2 regions of the Myxacorys chilensis genome follow, and region 2 is predicted to be linked to the other one. Evidence: predicted binding sites of a transcription regulator. Region 2 holds the regulator's gene; the other holds the start of a gene.

Region 1 (7,886 bases), on a different contig from region 2:
CGTCTTGAGGCGATTCCTTTGGAGTTGCGCGTTGCGCTGATTGCTCTTCGGTCGTCCAGTTCTGGAAGTCAGGCTGCCCGATCGCGGAGTCCCGATCCCCAGCTAAAAACGGTCGATCAGAATTGACAGCACCACCTGCCAAAGTAGTGCCACCAGCGACAGTTGCACCACCAGTTTGAGCGGTGCGGCCCAGAAAGGTAGACGAAGCAGGGACATGCACATGGGCTGACCGAGCAATCGAAATCCATTGACTACTCGCATTGAGGGAGCCTAGCTCGGCTAAATAATCGCGATCGGGCGTTGCGATCGCCAGCCGTTGTCGATGGGTCAGTTCATCACAGTCAAACTGCTGTACGCTATGCGGGCTTTGGGTATCCAAATCAATATCTGTTACGTCATACAGCCGAATCGCTAGGTTGTTTCCGCCTTGCTGCCGTAACGACTGCATCTGCTCGGGGGCAATGTCCCAGTACGCTTCTATTTCTTGCGGAGACCGAGCTTTTAGCACCACACGCGACTCTCCACCGCGTCCTGCCATATTGCGATTGCCTGAGGCAGACCACGCCGCCGCTCCTGTACCGGCTGCCACACCCCCTGCAAATCCTGCCGAGTTGAGCGGTGCGCTATTCGCACTGTCTACAATTGGGTCGCCCATCTCTACAATTGGATCGCCTATCAGATCGTCGCTTTCGATCGTCTGATCCGGAGTTTCTACAAAGCTAGCTTGAGAAGAGTCAGCTTGGAGAGAGCCAGCTTGGGAAGGCTCCCTCCCCCACTGCCGCGCTGCCCGATCTTCCTGGATGTTGTCCACTCTGCCTGCGCCGAGTTGCTCAGTCGAACGATCGGTCTCTGGAGGAGTAAAGCCCTGACCGGGCGTTTCTTCCTGAAATTCATTAGAGCCATAGCCGCCTGTTCTGCTGCCACTGCGCCGACTCTTGCCTAGCAGCCATAGCAGCCCTGCACCAGACGCGATCGGGAACAGCCACCACCAGTTCAGCCCATCTGCTCTACCCGCATTGGCGGTTCCGTCACCGCCGAATGAAGGTAAAAAGCCAAATAAGCCACCACCAGAGCCAGATCCGTTGGCTTTAGAAGGTTTTGCAGCGTTGTAGGTCGACTGATCGCCTGCTGGACTGGCGCTAGTTCCAGCTACTCCAGTACCTGCTTTCACCGCGCCTGCACTTGCAGAAACCGGATCGGCAACTCCAGCTTGCGCGATCGCGGTTTGACTGGCAGGCGCAGTCGCAAATCCTAGAAACGCTTGAGCTGCAGGACTGGGTTTCGCTGCGTTGTAGACGTAGTAGAGCGGTTGTGAGAAAGGATAGCGGGGATCACTCGGTGCTATACCCTGCATGGGCAAGGCTTTTGCGCCAGACTGGTTTTTGAGCTGATTTGAGGTAGTGTAGCCGATGCCGGTTTTACCGAGTTGTTTGACCAGCGCAGCAGTCGTGTCCACGTTGAGCTTTTTGGCTGTGCTACCCGTTTCAAATTTTCCTTGCTTAAAAACCGGATAGTTTTGGAACGCTTGACGGGTATCGCTGCTAGCGGGTCGATCGATAAATTGAACGGGCGCAGATGGACCGCCGACTTCTGACCAATTCTTGATCTCGCCTCGGAACATTTTGGCGAACTGACTGCTGTTGAGGCTTTTGGTAAAGGGATTGTTGGGGCTGACCACGATCGCGATTTTGTCACGACCAATCTGTACGGCGGCGAGTCCTTTCGCTTTTTCGGCTGCGGTTAGAGGACGCCCGATCGCGGCTAGATCAACTTTGCCATTGACCAAAGCTTGCAATCCTTGCGGTGCGCCTGCGGAGGCCGCTGTGACTTTTGTGCCTGGATACTGCTTCTCGAAGCGCTGTTCTAGCACTCGGTTGACGGCAACCATGCTGCTAGAACCATCGATCCGGACGTTGGTTCCTTTAGGAACAGAACCGGGAAGCTTGAATGCGGTTGCTTGTGCCTCAGCTGGAGCCTGTGCCATAGACGTAAGACTAAGGGAAAGCGCGAATCCGACGGCTGATAAAGATTTTGAATGCACCATACTTTTTACCCACGGTAGCAAAAACTTTTTTTACAACGATGCAGTCCTGTAAGACAAGTCCAAGCGCATACTAAAGCGAATTAAAATCTTTAGAATCTAGCGAAATCAATTGGGCTTGGCACTGTACTTGGCATTGTAAGAGAGGCATGAACTAAACTGAAAGACCCAGTTGGGCATCAATCTTGATTGCCATTACTTTAGGCCAAATTTTAACTTTTAGAAGTATCGTTAAGAGTTTATTAATATGAGAAGATCAGTAACCGTTCACTTGCTGATCATTATTCTGTGATTCAATCTGGAACACAACGCTCGATTTCTAGAAATCAAGACGCCTTCAAAGAGCAGGTGCGATCGCACTTTGATCAGATTGCACCCAAACTGGATCGATGGAGTCGAAGAAATCGCTATTACTATCAGGATTTAGACCGATTGCATCAATTTTTAATTCCGCCTAACAGCCGAGTTTTAGAGATTGGATGTGGAACGGGAAACTTGTTAGCAGCAGTCAACCCAAAACTTGGAATTGGTATCGATTTTTCGCCTTCTATCATCAGTATTGCCAAGGCTAAATATCCCCATTTGCAGTTCTACTGCCTAGACGCTGAAACACTTAATTCTGAAAGCTTTAAATCAGCGCAAACGTTTGATTTTATTGTCTTATCAGGCGTAATCGGGCATCTGGGCGACATTCAGCGAGTATTGCAAAATTTACATTCGTTTTGTCATGCGCGAACTCGATTAATTCTGACGTTCCATAACTTTCTATGGCAACCATTACTGCATTTTGCTGAAAAAATTGGGCAACGTCGTCCTCAACCGCCGCAGAGTTGGCTATCGTTTTCTGATGTTCTCAATTTGCTGCAAATTACAGGTTACTTGCCGGTGCGATCGGGGCGTCGGTTCTTAATGCCAAAACCAATTCCTGGCATTAGCTTTCTCTGTAATCGTGTATTAGCTCACTTGCCAATCGTCAACCATTTGTGCCTGACGCAATACATTGTTGCCAGACCACAGGTTGTTTTATCCTCACCGTCAGACACCTGTTCAGTGATTATTCCTGCACGAAATGAAGCGGGTAACATTGAGAGCGCGATCGCGCGTTTACCGCACTTGGGCAAACACACCGAAGTCATTTTTGTAGAAGGACATTCTCACGATGAAACGTGGGCAGAAATTCAGCGGGTGGTGAGAGCAGGACACCCTCATTTCACCTTAAAAGCCTTTCAGCAAACCGGGAAAGGAAAAGCTGATGCCGTGCGGCTTGGCTTTGCTCAAGCTACGGGTGATGTGCTGATGATTTTAGATGCAGATCTTACGGTTCAGCCTGAAGATCTGCCCCATTTTTTTGACGTGATCGCGTCGGGTCGAGGAGAATTTGCGAATGGGTCGCGACTCGTGTATCCGCGATCGGGCGAAGCGATGCCGTGGCTCAATAACTGGGCAAACAAGTTCTTCAGTCTTGCCTTTTCGTTTCTGCTCGGACAACCGCTTAAAGATACGCTTTGCGGCACAAAAGTGTTACGCCGCGACGACTACGAAAAAATTGCTGAGGGACGCCGTTATTTTGGCGATTTCGATCCGTTTGGCGATTTCGATTTGCTGTTTGGTGCAACAAAGTTAGGACTACATATTGTCGATGTGCCTGTTCGCTATCAGCCGCGAACTTACGGAGAGTCAAACATCGCTCATGTGCGCGAAGGTCTAATCTTGCTGCGGATGTGCGCCTACGCTTCACAAAAAATCAAGTTTTTTTAATCTCAGCGAAAAGGCGTTCCTCGACTAGAAGAACGCCTAATAATTCTTGGCTTGAAAGTTTGCTAAACAGTAATGCAGCTTAGCTTAAACCAACGTTGCTACGATCGTAGGTCTCAGAATTAGCGCTGCTGTTGTTAGAAACGATGTGAGCAGTTTCAGCGGGCATTCCCATCTCAGATGCCTTGCGACTCAACATAGTCTGCTCACGGTTACGGATCATGTGACGATGACGAACCATTAGGGCACGGGCTTGATCTTGAACAGACATAGTTGTTTCTCCTCTGTAATCTTTGGCTATGTGAATACTATATCAGATAAATTCTGTAGTTTAAGATACAGAATTTTAACTATGTTATGAGTTGCTGACAATCGCTTTTGAAGCAATCCTTCACAGCTTGCGGAGCAATTTCTTTGAAGTTGCACGTTGCGCTAATCGCTTGTTTCGGGCTGCCCTCAAAAGGTAAGCTCGAACACACAGCGACCGGAGGACACCTCATGGCAATTACCCAAAATGTAGAAGAGGTTGGAGGACTGACTTGGTTTTACCGAGATGCCGAGCCAGAGCGACAAAATGACCGCCCTCCGGTGCTGTTGCTACATGGCTTAGTGTCTCAGAGCTACAGTTGGCGGCAGGTGTTGCCTGCTCTAGAAGAACAGGGATTTAGAGCGATCGCACCCGATTGGATTGGCTGCGGCTATTCGAGTATGCCGGATCGCCGCGACTTTGCCTACACGCCTGACACCTATATTGAGGCGCTGAGCCAATTTCTCAAAAGGCTTGGACTAGAGCGCATGTCGATTGTGGCTCAAGGCTTTCTAGGCTCAGTTGGCATTCAGTATGCGTTGCGTTATCCAGAGCAAGTTGAGCGGCTGGCAATTTTTAATGCTCCGATTGCTCAGACGGCAAAATTGCCGTGGAAAATTCGGCAGATGGGCATTCCCCTTGCTGGGGATATGATGACGCAAGATCCATTACTTGTCGATCGCATTTTAGAAGGCGGCGGCGGATACCAAATTGACGAACAGGATTTAGGAATTTACCGGCGTCCGTGGATTAAGACTTCTGATGCGGGGCGATCGCTATTAAGGATGATTCAAAATTTGCAGCTTAAGGAATCAACAGCCGAAATCGAAGCAGGCTTATCGCACTGGAAACAGCCGCTTCTAATTGGATGGGGAGTGCGCGACCCGTGGTTGTCTATTGAAATGGGAAAATCTGTTGACCATGCAGAGTTTGTCGAACTTGATGAAGTGGGACATTACCCTCAAGAAGATTGGCATGAGAAAGTCAATGAGGTGTTAATTCCCTTTCTACGACGCCAGATTGTCTAGAACACTGATAGAAATGTACTGAAATGAGTAGACTTAAAGACTCTCTACTCATTTCATTCTCCAAATCCAATGCTCCGGGTTAGATGCTGCTTGGCCTTCATAGTCCTAAATGCGTTAACTCACCCATCATCTCCTACAAGCAGGACGCCTATTGCCCCAGCACACCTCTAGCAAAATGACATTTGTCTAGACGCTATTTACACAGAAGCAGGATAAATACGGAACGACGAACATCGACAAAGCTTCCTCGCCGTAGTAACACCTCAGTTTCGTATTACGGCATAACTGATTATCTAGACGAGTAGATTGAGCATTTTGTCTATAGTTAACAACATCAATCTCCTTAAAATACTTAGCTAGAAAACCAAACAGCAACTCTGTTATTTTCTCTGATTTTTTAATAATGCGTTCAATCTTCTTATGCAATAGATACTTCCATACAATCCATTTTAAGAAGTAAAAAATATAGTATTTGTTTATACAATTTTTATCTTAAGCTTGTCACTTTCACAACACAAAAGATTTAACTAACTATGTCTTAGGAGGAGTTAAGTCTCTATTTGTAATCAGTATGTTATTAGAGAACAAGCCGAAGATTAATGCACATTAGTTAAGCGTTAATTAAGCTGCTTTTAAGGAGAAAATTTATGATCAGCGAAAATCAGCAACCCACTACTCAGAGTGATAAATCTCAGTACGACAACATTTCTGCCAATCCATCCACGAAGCAGACATACAGCCGTTCAGCAGATATTAATACAAATGTGGGTTCGCAAACAGTTTCTCAGCCTACTGCTACCACTGCTACTAAAGTGCAATCTAAATCATCTCAGTCTGATGGTGGAATGAATCCGATATTAACTAGAGCTTTGATCGGAGGACTGATTGGTACTACCTTGGGTGCTTTGGCTGGTAAAAGAGTTTCGCAAGGCTTTAACTATGCGTTCAACGGTGTAGGAAAAGCTCTTGGTACAATCGGTCACGGGTTGGGTGAAACTGCTAAAGGGGTCGGTGAAGCTGCTCAAAGCGTCGGTCAGGGTGTGAGCTACGCTGTCGTTGGTGGAGCTTCGGAAGCAACGCAGAACATTGCTGGGGGAGTACAGCAAGTTGTTTCTGGAAGTACTAATGCAGTTCAGAGCGCAGTCAAAGGCGCGAGCCAAGCAATGGAAAGTACAGCAGCCTCTGTGAAAGAAACGACTCAGGAAGTGCAGAAGTCTGTAATTGATGCAGCAGACTCAGTTAAAAGCACAGCTGCTGATGCTGACATGCAAACTAGTCAAAACATGCAGAATCAAACCGAGGACCCATCTAATTACTGGAATGCTGGCTCAGATCCAGTGGTTGATGAAATGCTTGTAATCATTGCGGAAGACAATCCTGACAATCCTACTGTTTACTAACTGTTGACTCAAAGTAAACGATTAAGACCGTGAAACCATTTGGTTGCCAAGGGTTTCCGCAGGATTGCCTAGAGCAAGGCTGAGATGAAAACTTTCACCTCATAAGGTAGCCATAAGCATGAAGAAATTCTAGGTTTATGGCTATCTCAAAAGGTAGCGTTACATGCAGTGTAGAACTCAAAGCTGTTCATTTCTGCATCATATTTTTGTCAACCCAAACAAAAAATATTCAGCTTAATTTTGATACTAAGGAAATGACATCATGAGTAACAATAATTATCTTTTAACTCCCGAAGAAACAAGTGCTGATGAGTCTGCTAATCAATTCGATGACACAACTGCTACTCCAGGCAAAAATGGATTTTCAAAAATTGCGATCGGTATTTTAATTGGAGCAGCCTTGGGCGGGATTGCAGGTGCTTTGACGAGTAGAAGTACTGTAAATCGGGTGAATCAGACTGTCAAAGACGTTGGGAATTCAGTTAAAGGAGCAGCAGTTGGTATTAGCGAAGCTGTGAAAGAAGTCGGTAACGCAGTCAATAGTGTTGCTGTAGGTGTGAATGAAACTGTTAGAGACGTTGGAAGTGGTATAACGCGGGCGGCTGACGAAGTTACTGAAACCATAGAAACAACTGTTAGCGCAGTTAAGGATACGACTGATGGCGTTAATGCAACGATGGAAACTACAGTTGGCGCAGTCCAAAACACTGTAGCAACGATTCAACAACCTGATGCTCTTCGCTCCAGTAAGCAAGCTGATGCACAAGCTAATGCACAAACTGAATCCACCGAACAGATCGCTACTGCTTCTGATGGAGAAACGCTTTACCGATTAGTTCCTGTTGCTCAAGATACACCTTCTAAGTGAATTCGCCATACATTCTAGAACGCTACTAAGTTAAGGCACATCTGAATTGCACCTTGGTCAAGCTTAAGTGCAATTTGAGTGTGTTTCAAATTGAGGTTTGCAGAAATTAAGCGATTTATAATAGTACATCTCTAATACTTGAAAAATAATCATGGTTTCGTTTGCTAATTTCTTTAATAGAGAGAAACCTAAAGATACTCAACAAGGCTTAGATGCACCTAAGAAACAAGAATTTACGGGTGTGATGCAAGCAGTTGTTGAAGAGACAATCATGGCAACTGCTTATTGGCTAATTAGGTTAGTGAACAGCAGCTTAGAGAACAAAGCGGCTTCTCCAGCACAAGTTGAAGAGGAAATCATTGACAAGCCAATGACTGCTATAGAGGAATTAGTGCCTAAGGTGATTGGTTTAATCGAGCAATTGCACGATCGCACTCAATCCATGATTGCTTTAGAGAACCGTGTTTGTACAGTAGAAACCTCGCTC
Region 2 (7,886 bases):
GAAGGTAGCGTACTAGGATTAGATGGGAATGCCCATCGACGCCGCAAGCAGATGTTCATGTCGCTGATGACCCGCGAGAGCATTCAGCACCTGGCCGCTTTAACAACCGAGCAATGGCACGCTTACAGCAAAAAATGGGAAATGATGGACAAGGTTGTACTCCTCTATGAGGTGCGGCAAATCTTATGCCGCGCTGTGTGTCAGTGGACTGGCGTTCCGCTTGAGGAGGGAGAAGTCAAACAACGGACAAACGAACTGGCAGCATTGTTTGAAGGAGGAGGATCTGCCGGACTACGGCACTTGCGGGGAAGGATCGCTCGTCAGCAAACCGAGAAATGGATCGAAGACATCATCGAAAACGTGCGTAGCCACACGCTAGAAGTCGCTGAAGGGAGCCCGGTTCACGCGATCGCGTGGCACAGAGACCTCAACGAAGAACTGCTAGATAAACGGACAGCCGCCATAGAACTGATTAATCTGCTGCGACCTACCGTTGCGATCGCGCAGTTTGTGATTTTCTCGGCACTAGCGCTGCACGACCATCCAGACTGTCGGCAGACACTTCAGCAGGGCGACGACAAGGATGTTGAGCGATTCGTGCAAGAGGTTCGTCGGTTCTATCCCTTCTTCCCGCTGATCGCTGCCCGTGTGCGACAGGACTTCGACTGGAATGGCTACCACTTCCCTAAAAAGACAAGAGTGTTTCTAGACCTGTATGGCACGAACCACGATGCGCGGCTGTGGGAGAACCCGGATGAGTTTCAGCCAGAACGGTTCCGCCACTGGGATGGAAGCCCCTTTAATTTCATTCCCCAAGGGGGAGGCGATTACCAAGTGGGGCATCGCTGTGCAGGTGAATGGATCACGATAGAACTGATGAAAGCGTCGGTGAAGTTCTTGACTCAATCGATACAGTATGACGTGCCCGAACAGGATCTGCGCATCAGCCTATCGCGAATACCCGCCATTCCAAAAAGTCGTTTTATCATCAGCAACGTCCGGCGAACAGACTGATGCTGCATGTAAGTAGAACGATAATTCCTCCAGAGTAGAGTAGTGCTCTCAGCTAGTCGTTGCGCAGGATAAGCCGATGTTAGCGGCGGAAGTCGTCAAGCGATCGCGAAACGGCAGCAGTGAGCCGCAGGAGACCTTGCTTGGCAAACCGCAGAACTCTCGCGCTTAAATTAAATGCCAACGGCTGATAAGATTCGCTCAGGAGTTAATTTAATTGATGAGGGCCTTAAAATCACTCATCAAGTCCTAGCGTTCTCTACGAGATCACCCATGTTTATCGACTACATCACATTGATGCTGATCAATTTGGCAGCCGGGCTTTCTCTTCTGTCGGCTTATGTGTATCGAGGACTAGATGAGCCTATTCAAAAACGATGGGTTCCCGGATTTGGCGTGGTCGGTGCGATCGCGCTGGTTACGGGCTTGCACATGGTTTTTACTTGGGCAGTTCCGGGCAGCTACAACATCGCCTTTGGAGAAACGTCTGTCCTGTTTGGCATTCTGTTTGTAGGGACAGCGTGGGCGTTAGCGGCTGGCTGGGAGTTAATTACGCTTGCCGCCTATGGATTTTTTGCGGGCTTAGCCGCAACGCTAATTGGCATTCGCATCATCAACTTAGGACTAACTCAAACGCCTCTTGTTACAGGCGTCGCGTTCATTTTGACAGGGTTAGGAGGCATTTTTGCGGCTCCAACGCTGCATTGGAAATCCACGCGATCGCTCAGAACCGTTGGAGCGCTCATTTTAGGTCTAGCGGCTCTCATCTTTACCGTCATTGCCCTCAAAGCATACTGGTCACACCTAGAAGGATTCTCGAACTGGAAGCCATTGCCAATGCGAGGAGTCACTCCACCAAGTCCAGGATCGCCATAAACTGAATTCGCCATACGCTACTGTAGACAAGGTTTGACATCAACATCGGCTCTTTAAGCATCAACGGTGAAGGTTTGAAGTGGGCTACTTCTCCAGTGCGACTAAACAAGCGCTGCTAAAGATGGGATCTACTCATGTGCGTCAACTCAAATCCCGAAACTACTACAATGTATCTGGCTTAACTTTGTATCTGTCTTAGTATCTGTCTCAACTTTTCATCCCTCACCCCTCATCCCTCATCCCTTCTTCTCTAGGAGCCTCCTCTCATGAACGTCTTTGGCATCGGCTTACCAGAAATGGTGCTAATCATGGTCGTCGCCCTGCTGGTGTTTGGACCCAAAAAATTACCAGAAATTGGCAAAAGCATGGGAAAAGCCATTCGCAGCTTTCAGGATGCGTCTAAAGAATTTGAGTCAGAATTTAAGCGAGAAGCAGATCAATTAGAGAAATCCACTCCCCAAACGATGAAGGCGACTCTAGAAACTCCTGAGAAACCTAGTCTTTCACCGGCCGACGCAACGGTTGAAGAGATGGTTGAAGAGGCTGTGACCAATACCACCGAGAAAGAAGGCTAGTTTGACCTGACGTATGAGCGACGATACGCCCTCTAAGCTAGTCATTCCGCAACTCATTGTAGGACTGGGCAACCCAGGAGCGAAATATGAGCAGACCCGACATAACGTCGGATTTATGGCGATCGCGAAACTCGCGAAAGTCTGGCAAATCAACCTGTCCGACAATAAGAAGTTCCAAGGCTTATTTGGCGAAGGCATGAGTCCGACGGGAAAAATTCGCCTACTCCAGCCGACCACCTATATGAATAATTCGGGACAGGCAATTCGCGCGGTCATCGATTGGTATAAATTGCCGAGCGAGTCGGTGATGGTGGTTTACGACGACATGGATTTGCCCGTTGGCAAACTGCGGCTACGATTGTCTGGTTCAGCAGGCGGGCAAAACGGCATGAAATCCGCGATCGCTCACCTCGGCACGCAGACCTTTCCCCGGTTGCGAATCGGCATTGGTAGCCCTAAATCTGCGCCAGGTGACAACGCTGTTTCTCATGTCCTCGGCACCTTTGCCCCATCTGAAAAACCGATCATCGAAGACGTTTTAGACTTAACCGTGAGCGCGATCGAAGTCAGCCTCAAGCAGGGGGTTGAAAAAGCAATGAGTCTTTACAACAATCGTAGTGTCGAATAAAAACCTAAATTCAAGCACTTCTAGATTTAAGTATTGTGTCTAAGCGTCTTCCCGAAACGACTGCTCATGTCCGCATCTTCCGCCAGTCCTGGCAACAGGGCGAAATTGAGGGCGAAGTGATCGCTAATCAGTATGAATGGCAATTTCGCTGGCTGTTTCGCTGCGGACAGTTGGTTATTCATCCATCGCTAGGGCGGGCCTTAATTAAAGAACCGTTGGGGCGATTTTTAGAAGCAAAGGACTATCAATTGGAACCGGGCGGAGATTATTCGTTTACGATCCGGGCGGACTTGTGACAGGGCAAATTTATGATCCCAAATCTGTGATCATGAATTTGTAATCAATACGATTGGCTTCGCCAAGCTCCGAAGGATTGCCCATAATACAAATATCCTTCAACCACGAGGAACCTAAGATGACGACATCGCTTGACCTCAATGAAGACTTGCTTTACCCAAGCGGCGATGGCGAACCAATGGCGGAAAACACAGTACAGTATCGTTGGATTGTCATCCTCAAAGAAAATTTAGAAATTATTTTTGCAGATGATCCAAATGTCTTCATTGCCGCCGATATGTTTTGGTATCCGGTGCAAGTCAAAACGCCGCCAGCGCCTAGACAAGCACCCGATGTGATGGTGGTCTTTGGCAGACCTAAAGGAGATCGGCGCTCTTACATGCAGTGGAAGGAAAATAACATTCCGTTTCAGGTCGTGTTTGAAGTGCTTTCAGATAGCAATAGAACCCGCGAAGGTAGAACAGCGCTCGACTTTAAGTTCCGCTTCTATCAGCAATATGGCGTGGAAGAATATTACATTTACGATCCCGATGAGTGTGTGTTGCAAGGATGGCAGCGCCAAAACAATCAGCTAGTTTCGATCGCGCAGATGTCTGATTGGACGAGTCCTCGATTAGGCATTCGGTTTGGGTGGCAACCCAGCACAGAGCTAGAAGTCTATCGCCCGAACGGACAGCGATTTTTAAGCCCAATGGAGTTAGAGCAGCAGCTTCAGCAAGAACGTCAACGGGCAGAACAGGCAAACCAACGGGCAGAACGAGCAGAACAGGCAAGATTAGGGGCGGTTCCGAGGTTACGATCGCTAGGATTAACCCCCGAACAAATTGCCGAAGCCTTGGATTTATCAATAGACGAGGTGAGATCGAGCGACTAAATTCAATCACTCGAATTTCATCGCTTAAATTTCAATACTCGAAGTTGACGATCAGAGCTAGTCCGTCAACCGTTGTAAATAGCGCTCAATTAATAGAATCGCCACAATATCATCAATGCTGCGGGGTGGCGTCCGCATTCCTTCCGGGACAAGCCGTGTTAGACCCGTCGGCGGATACATCTGCCAGTAGCGATCGCGCGCCTCCAGAGAACTATGCCGCTCATCGACCATGACCACCCGCAACGGTTCCCCCAATTCATCTCCTAATTTCTGCTTCCACGCTTTTGAAGAGGTTTGATCCCCCATAATCAAGAGCGAAATCGGAAACCGTTGACGCAGTGATTTGATCGTGGCGATCGCACTTTCTGCCGTCACGACCTCGTGATAATACAACCGCCGATCAACGCCCATCACCGCCAACCCACACTTCTGCCGCCCCGGATCAAACCCCAGAATTACAGGTTGATCCAGCACCGTCTGTCCCTTCTCCATCGCTTTCCAACTGTCCATGACTACGACGTTTTCAGTACCACTTGACCGTTTTGAATCACCACTAATCCTATTTTGAGCGGTCCTACTGTGTACGTTACATCGGATGCCACCGCCCGGAGTTCTACCGGAGTCTGAAATTGGCGCAGTTGCTCTATAAAGCCCGATAACGACTCTAGGTTTTCAATCTGAACGCTATCGTTAATTACGCCTGCCCGTTTCGCGCGGAAATTGGAGAAGGCGAGCAGTTGTTCGATGTTTTGTTGGAACTGCTCAGACGTCAGCTTTGAGGGTTCAATCGACTTTGCAGCCACCACATCCCCTGCTAAAAACACGACCCGATTGGGAATAGCACTGGCAAAGACGGAAACGGGTCGCCGTTCGCCCCGGACATAGTTAGCGTCTGCCGCAATTCTCACCACGTAGTCTTGACCATCATTAATCTTTTTAATCAGACGCTCTACCTCGGCGGTCTTAATTAGAACGATTTGCTCTTCCCCGGTAGAACCAGGTTGGATCAACTGCCAGGCCGCTCGATTTGCCTCTTTTAGCAAGCGATCGACTGCGGCTTTGGCAGCGGCTGGATCAACCACCCGCAGCACACCCGCCGACAGCACCTGACTCCGCAGAATCGCCAAATATCCGCCGCGAATCAGTTGGGCTTCTTGCTCAGACTGCTGCACCGCTTCGGCTAAGAGCGCTTGCTGAGATGCCAACTGTCGAAGTTGAATTTCGCGCTCGGCAATCACGCGATCGCGCTCGGCGATTTCGCGATCGCGCCTCTGAATCGTGCTCGTCCGCTCCGCAATTTGACTATCGCGCTCGGCAATTTGCGCTTTGACGGCATCGCGCTGAGCAATTAGGGTTTTCTGCTCGCTCTGCAACTGATTAATCTCCGATCGCAGCCTTTCAGCCTGCGCAGATACGGCATTGAGTTGACCGCGAATCACATCCCGCTGCGCCTCAGCCGTTCTGAGCTGCTCGTTGGTCTGTCTCTGCTTTTCAAGGGACTGCTTCAGAGACTCATTAATTCGATTGAGTTGTCCTTCCGCTTGTGTCCGCTGGGCGCGGGTGCGCTCAAGTTCATCCTCGACCTTACTCTTCTGCTGATTAGTAATTTGCAAATCATCTGAGTTTTTCCGTAAGGCTCGATTTTGCTCCCGGACTTTCTTTTGCAAGTCGTTGAAATCGAGCAGCATATCGCGAAACTGGCGGCTACTCGCAAACAAAATGCCAAATGTCGAGGCGGAAATTAACGTTCCGGTCAAAATCGTCACGAGAGTTGCCGTGCGCTTAGGCCGCAGATTAAACAAGCTCAGACGCGCCTTTCCAACTTTGGTGCCAATGCGATCGCCAACGGTTGCGATCAGCCCGCCCAAAATCAAAACTGCCAAAATCAGAATTAGCCCTATGTCGGACATTGATGCTCCAAAACGCTCCGGCTTAGTTCACTCGACAAGCAGGACTCCGCATCTATTATGCCTGCGGAACGGATATCACTGCTGCGAAGAAAATGTGTGATTTGGAGCGAGGGCAGAGAAAGTCTAAGTAAATTGCTGGCTTAACGTGACCGGATTGTGAACGGTAATCTTTTTCTTGTGAATCGAGATCATGTTATCTTGCCGCAAATCGCCTAATAGACGGGTGACGGTCACGCGAGTTGAGCCAATTGCTTCTGCGATCGCTTGATGCGACAGTTTGAGATCAATTGTGATCCCTTCTTGGGACGGTACGCCAAAATCGCGGCAGAGAATCAGCAAAAAGCTGACCAACCGCGATCCCATATCTCGGTGCGCCAACGTTTCGATCATCATCTCGGTTTGTAGAATGCGAGATGACAGTCCTTTCAGCAGCATCATTGAGAGATCTGGGTTGTCTTTCAGGGCTTTCTCGACCTGCTCGATGGGCACCGACAGCAACTCTGCTGGAGTAAATGCCACGGCATGATAGAAACGATCGGCGCGTTGACCTGTAATTAGCGATAGCACCCCAAACACGCTGTTCTCTCTCAGCAGGGCCACGGTGATCTCCTCGCCTGCCTCGTACACGCGCGAGAGCTTGACGGCTCCTTTCTGCAAGAAGTAAACCCGTTCCGCCGGATCACCCGGAAAGAAAATAGTTTTGCCACGCTCAAATGTTTCTACAACGGGGGGGTATGCCCCTCCACCGATTTGGCGAAATAACGATGCAAGCGGTCTCTCTTTGGTCACTATCATTTCTTCCCTTTATCGTCACTCAGACGTTCTCTTAGCAACTATTAGGCTCACCGGTGAGCAAACTTTTCTATTAAAACCCCTATAGAAAATTGTTCTATTGAGGCGAGTCATTGTAAGCGAAGCCTTTGTAAACAATTGATGACTTTAGAACACTTAAACTGACTGCAAACGCAGTTTTTGTGCCTCCTTATACATTTCTGCCCGTATTTTAAGAATTTTAGAAAATCTCTGTGATTTCCTCACCAAAAGATTGACTCGTATTGAACGCTTTTTGGGGAGAATAGTCAATCATTTTGACCAGATTCTAGCGCAAAGCGGACTGGAGAGAGGGAGCCCTGATCTATAACTGGCATTAGAGAGGTAGATTTCGCTTTGGATAAGTTACAGCAGTCAGGGGGCGATCGCATTGCTCCAACGTGCGATCGCCCCCTGACTTACATTCGAGTCATTCAACGGCGGCTTTTGCACTGGCTCCATTCTTCACAGCAGGCGACTTGGTCTTGATCTCATTGACGCTTGGCGGAACGCTAAAAGCGTTGCGTGAGGAAGTTTTCTGCCCCTTTGCTCGTGGCTTTCCTCCGGCCATCCAATATTCTTTTTGATATTTTTCATCGAAGAACTAGGATTCTCCCAAGCCCTATGCTCTAATAAGTTTGCAAAATCTGCGATAAATTACGATTCCTAACTGATGAAAACTTTAACAATCAAATTATCCAAGATTGTTGCTTGGTAGTCGGGCGGTAAACGATAATTTTTATCCCTTTAGATTTGTCTAGGCTACAAGATTTTACAATTGAGAAGTACTTAGTTTGGGCACTGCTCCAGATGACATTACAAGAACTACAAAAACAGGTACTGCAACTATCCATCCGCGATCGTTGGCAATTAGTGCAGGCTGTTCTCACATCCCTACAGGAAGA

What was found. The regulator NtcA, encoded in region 2, controls nitrogen genes in cyanobacteria. The targets are predictions, from matches to a motif close to TTTGTANNNNNNNNTACAAA.
Region 1: a site for NtcA is predicted at 4,120-4,139, ahead of gifA (glutamine synthetase inactivation factor IF7A). Genes of this name have one in related genera too.

Annotation. Positions count from the first base shown of each region.
Region 1 covers NZ_JCACKG010000097.1:2,962-10,847, reverse strand. The annotation lists gene AC5JLB_RS07585 (DUF4912 domain-containing protein) at 1-1,984, opposite strand, end outside; gene AC5JLB_RS07580 (glycosyltransferase) at 2,330-3,799, shown strand; gene gifA (glutamine synthetase inactivation factor IF7A) at 3,879-4,067, opposite strand; gene AC5JLB_RS07570 (alpha/beta fold hydrolase) at 4,295-5,131, shown strand; gene AC5JLB_RS07565 (hypothetical protein) at 5,779-6,531, shown strand; gene AC5JLB_RS07560 (hypothetical protein) at 6,794-7,399, shown strand; gene AC5JLB_RS07555 (hypothetical protein) at 7,551-7,886, shown strand, end outside.
Region 2 covers NZ_JCACKG010000149.1:79,008-86,893, forward strand. The annotation lists gene cypC (CYP152 family fatty-acid peroxygenase CypC) at 1-1,014, shown strand, start outside; gene AC5JLB_RS11105 (DUF981 family protein) at 1,285-1,887, shown strand; gene AC5JLB_RS11110 (TatA/E family twin arginine-targeting protein translocase) at 2,154-2,462, shown strand; gene pth (aminoacyl-tRNA hydrolase) at 2,476-3,090, shown strand; gene AC5JLB_RS11120 (DUF3146 family protein) at 3,126-3,386, shown strand; gene AC5JLB_RS11125 (Uma2 family endonuclease) at 3,506-4,261, shown strand; gene AC5JLB_RS11130 (pre-16S rRNA-processing nuclease YqgF) at 4,319-4,771, opposite strand; gene AC5JLB_RS11135 (DUF3084 domain-containing protein) at 4,774-6,171, opposite strand; gene ntcA (global nitrogen regulator NtcA) at 6,295-6,966, opposite strand; gene AC5JLB_RS11145 (hypothetical protein) at 7,339-7,470, shown strand; gene AC5JLB_RS11150 (hypothetical protein) at 7,792-7,886, shown strand, end outside.